DNA from 2 places in the Pseudomonas sp. NPDC089530 genome. Region 1 is predicted to be linked to the other one. Evidence: riboswitches for the same ligand, from Rfam matches in the RefSeq annotation. Region 1 holds a riboswitch; the other holds the start of a gene.
The links. A riboswitch is a leader RNA that binds a small molecule or an ion and turns the genes downstream of it on or off. The one in region 1 is predicted to bind cobalamin.

Region 2: linked by a shared signal. The riboswitch ahead of cobO (cob(I)yrinic acid a,c-diamide adenosyltransferase) and the one ahead of cobW (cobalamin biosynthesis protein CobW) in region 1 are both predicted to bind cobalamin.

What each region holds. Positions count from the first base shown of each region.
Region 1 covers NZ_JBNNVU010000032.1:51,495-53,691, reverse strand. Annotated here, with positions in the region: gene ACQKQA_RS14575 (CbtA family protein) at 1-187, opposite strand, end outside; gene ACQKQA_RS14570 (CbtB domain-containing protein) at 199-387, opposite strand; cobalamin riboswitch at 485-707, opposite strand; cobalamin riboswitch at 813-1,011, shown strand; gene cobW (cobalamin biosynthesis protein CobW) at 1,108-2,175, shown strand; gene cobN (cobaltochelatase subunit CobN) at 2,179-2,197, shown strand, end outside.
Region 2 covers NZ_JBNNVU010000022.1:7,272-9,468, reverse strand. Annotated here, with positions in the region: gene ACQKQA_RS11380 (cobyrinate a,c-diamide synthase) at 1-603, opposite strand, end outside; gene cobO (cob(I)yrinic acid a,c-diamide adenosyltransferase) at 600-1,211, opposite strand; cobalamin riboswitch at 1,292-1,526, opposite strand; gene ACQKQA_RS11370 (hypothetical protein) at 1,697-2,197, shown strand, end outside.

The DNA.
Region 1 (2,197 bases):
CTTCGGCGTCGTGGCTATGGGCGGCGGTGCCGGCGGCGTGTTCATGCACTTCGGCGGCGGCCGGAGCTTTTTCGTAGGTTTCCGCCTGCAGGATCAGCGGGGCGACCCAGAAGCTCTGCAGCAGGGTCAGCAGCAGGGCCGCCAGCAACCCGGTGAAACCTGCGGTTTGCGCGATTCGCTTGATCATCTCGGCAGGCCTCAGTGGCAAGGGAAGGCAGCGCTGTGACGGGTATCGTGGGCGGCGTTGTGCACCGCTTCGATATGGGAGAAGCCGGCGAAGTACACCAGGCACGCGCCCAGGATCGAGGCGCCGATGGCGGCGACCAGGCGTTGGCTCAGGGTGGTAGTGGTGCTGGCGGAATGGCTGGTGCTGCTGATGCTCGACATGGCGCTTCCCTCTGGGTGTCAGCGGTTGAATCGAGCGCAGCAAAACCCCGCGAGACAGGCCCGCGGGGAATTAACAGCGCCCGCCCACCGCGGGTTTGTTATGACTGTATGGCGGGCCGGTCTCCGGGCTCGCGAGGGGCGGGGGCTTGCGCCTGGCCTGCAAGAATCGCCTTCCCATGCCGGACTGCTGGCACAGTGGATCTGATTCTTCGCTCGCTTACCGTTGCGGGGGCAGCACCGGACTGATCAAGGCCTAGGGCCTGTGACGCACCGGTTTCCCGTTTCACCCTGTGAAGGGCACCCGTAACAAGGTGTGTAGGAGAGCATGGGCGAGGGAGGGGCGTCAATTGGCAAGGGTTCTCGTTTTCGACCACGATTCGCAGGTCCTGGTGCGGCATGAACATTGACCGCCCCCCAAGCTCTGCGTAGCCTTGCGCTCTCGAGGTTCTTCGGCACAGGTCGAAGCTAAGAAGGGAACGCGGTCCAAGCCGCGGCTGCCCCCGCAACTGTAAACGGTGATGAACGGTGCAAGGCCACTGCCAGACGGCGGGAAGGCGCGTCGTTCGCCAGTCCAGCGACCGGCGCACCGTCAGCCAGGAGACCTGCCTCGGACCTGATTCTCACTACAACCGGGCGGGGTGATCCGGTGGCGAAACGCTTGCGCGCACCTGCCTGCGCGGTCTCGTCCCGTATGCCCGCCACCTTGCCAAAGGGCATCCGATGAAAACACTGGCCAAACTTCCCGTCACCATCGTCACCGGCTTTCTCGGCTCGGGCAAAACCACCTTGCTGCGGCATATGCTGGACAACGCCCAGGGTCGGCGCATCGCGGTGATCGTCAACGAGTTCGGCGAGCTGGGCATCGACGGCGAGATCCTCAAGCAGTGCTCCATCGGTTGCACCGAGGAAGAGGCGGTCGGCCGGGTCTTCGAGCTGGCCAACGGCTGCCTGTGCTGCACCGTGCAGGAAGAGTTCTTCCCGGTGATGCGCGAGCTGGTGGCCCGTCGCGGCGACCTCGACCATATCCTGATCGAAACCTCCGGCCTGGCCCTGCCCAAACCCCTGGTCCAGGCGTTCCAGTGGCCGGAAATCCGCAGCGCCTGCACCGTCGACGCGGTGATCACCGTGGTCGATAGCCCGGCCGTGGCCGCCGGCACCTTCGCCGCCTTCCCGGACCAGGTCGATGCCCAACGTAAGCTCGACCCGAACCTGGACCATGAATCGCCCCTGCACGAGCTGTTCGCCGACCAGCTGTCCAGCGCCGACCTGGTGATCCTCAACAAGTCCGACCTGATCAGCCCGGCCGACCTGGCCAAGGTGCGCCTGGAAGTCGCCGAGGAGCTGCCGCCCGCGGTGAAAGTCATCGAAGCCAGCAGCGGCCGCCTGCCGCTGGATGTGCTGCTGGGCCTGGGCAATGGTTCGGAAGAGCACATCGACGGCCGTCACAGCCATCACGATCACCACCATGACGGCGACGATCACGATGATCACGATCACGACGCCTTCGACTCCATCTCCATCGAACTGCCCCAGGCCGACGAAAGCCTGCTGCTGGACGCCCTGACCCAACTGGTGGTCAAGCACGGCATCCTGCGGGTCAAGGGCTTCGCGGCGATCCCGAACAAGCCGATGCGCCTGCTGATCCAGGGCGTGGGCACACGTTTTGACAAGCACTTCGACCGCAAGTGGGGGGCTGATGAGGCCCGTACCACACGCCTGGTGCTGATCGGCCAGGAACTGGACGCGGCCCAGCTCGAGGCGCAATTGCGCGCCGCGCTCAGCGTGTAAGCCATGCACCTGCTCAGGACCC
Region 2 (2,197 bases), on a different contig from region 1:
CAGGTCCAGGTCGTTGAGTTCGCTGGCCTGCACCAAGCCCAGGTGGCGGCTCGGCAGTTCGATCCCGGTTTCCCGGGACAAGGCGCCGTACCAGCGCAGCCCCTCAGTCAGGCTGCCTTCGAGCAACTGCGCATGGCGCAGGGTGCCGACTCGGTTGGCCAGCACCCCGGCGAACGGCAGGTCCGGCTGATAACGCGCCAGCCCCAACGCCAGGGCGCCGAAGGTCTGGGCCATGGCCGTGCCATCGATCACCCCCAGCACCGGCACCCCGAAATGCCGCGCCAGATCGGCGCTGGACGGGGTGCCGTCGAACAACCCCATCACGCCTTCGATCAGAATCAGGTCCGCCTCGCCCGCGGCTTCCCACAACAGGCGTCGGCTCTCCTGCTCGCCGACCATCCACATGTCCAGTTGATACACCGGCGCGCCGCTGGCGCGCTCGAGAATCATCGGGTCGAGGAAGTCCGGGCCGCACTTGAACACGCGTACCTTGCGTCCCTGATTGCGATGCAAGCGGGCCAGCGCGGCGGTCACGGTGGTCTTGCCCTGGCCGGAGGCCGGGGCGGCAATCAGTACCGCCGGACAATGACGGGCATCACTCACAGTTCGACGCCTTTCTGCGCTTTGATCCCGGCCTGGAAGGCATGCTTGAGCATGCCCATCTCGGTGACGGTGTCGGCCATTTCGATCATTTCCGGCTTGGCGCCGCGCCCGGTGACCACCACATGCTGCATCGGCGGTCGGGCCTGCAGGTCGCTGAGCACCTGATCCAGGTCGAGGTAACCGTGCTTGAGGGCGATGTTCAGCTCATCGAGCACCACCAGGCCGATATTCGGATCGCGCAGCAGTTCGCGGGACACCGCCCAGGCGGCTTCGGCCGCGGCGATGTCGCGCTGGCGGTCCTGGGTCTCCCAGGTAAAGCCCTCGCCCATCACGTGGAAGCGCACCTGCTCCGGGAAGCGGCGGAAAAACAACTCCTCGCCGGTGCTGTTGCGGCCCTTGATGAACTGCACCACACCGCATTGCATGCCGTGGCCCATGGCCCGCGCGAGCATGCCGAAGGCCGAGCTGCTCTTGCCTTTGCCGTTGCCGGTCAGCACCAGCAGCAAGCCGCACTCGTTCGGCGAGTTGGCGATACGTTCATCGATCACGGCCTTTTTGCGTTGCATGCGCGCCAGATGGCGTTCGTCACGATCGGGGGATTCAGTCATGGGGCAGCTCTCCGTTGGGGCTGGATAACGGGGGGCAGGCATAGGAATAGACGGCGCAAGCCTGGCATCGCCCACCGTGATGCCGTTGGATGGATCAGGCCGGTCTCCGGGCTTGTGAGTGGCGGATGCCCAACTGCGCGCCTTCCCATGTCGACACTCGACACAGTGGCATCAGGCGCAGTCTTGACTCATTTACCGTTGCGGGGGCAGCGCCGGAATCGTCAGGGGTGCCCTGTCGGCACGGGGACTCACCGGCTTCCCTGTTTCACTCTGTCGACCAGCGGGTCACAGAGCACCTGAAACAAGTCGCGAAGGTTAGAGGGTTGGGGGTGGAGCGTCAATGAAAGCCAGGGCCTGACGGATGGGCGAAATGCTGCCTATCGGAAACGTGGCGCCAATCTTGTGCCACACTCAGTGCAGTGATATCAAATAGCCATAATCTCGTTAAAAAATTCCACAATCTCAAAAAGAATAGGAAAAGTCCGATGCAAGGCATGATCATCAGCAATCCGAAACTGGAGTTCCTGCGCCCTGCCCTGGAACGCTGGTTCGATTGCATCGACCGCTACAACACCGTGCGCGGCGATAACGAAAGCCCGTACTGGTTCGACGAACAAGCCAACCTGGGGTTGCTCTCATCCGCGGCCTGGATGGCGGAAATGGTCACCCTGGAACACACCCCGAGCAAAAAACAGCTCGAAGAAGGCAACCGTAACGGGCGCACCGACCTGTATATCGCCACGCCGGAGGAACGGGTCTATATCCAGGCCACCCAGCGCTGGCCCCGGGTCAACAGCCTGCGCCTGACCCAGCCGCTGCTGGACGCCGCCAGCGACGCGAAAAAGGCCAGCTACCCCAGCGACCTGAAGCTCGGCTGCCTGTTCGTCACGCCGCAGAAGAGCCAGCACAGCGCCACTCCGGAAGAACTGCAGGACATGGTCGACGACCTGCAGAAGGAACATTGCTGCGCCGTGGCCTGGTACTTC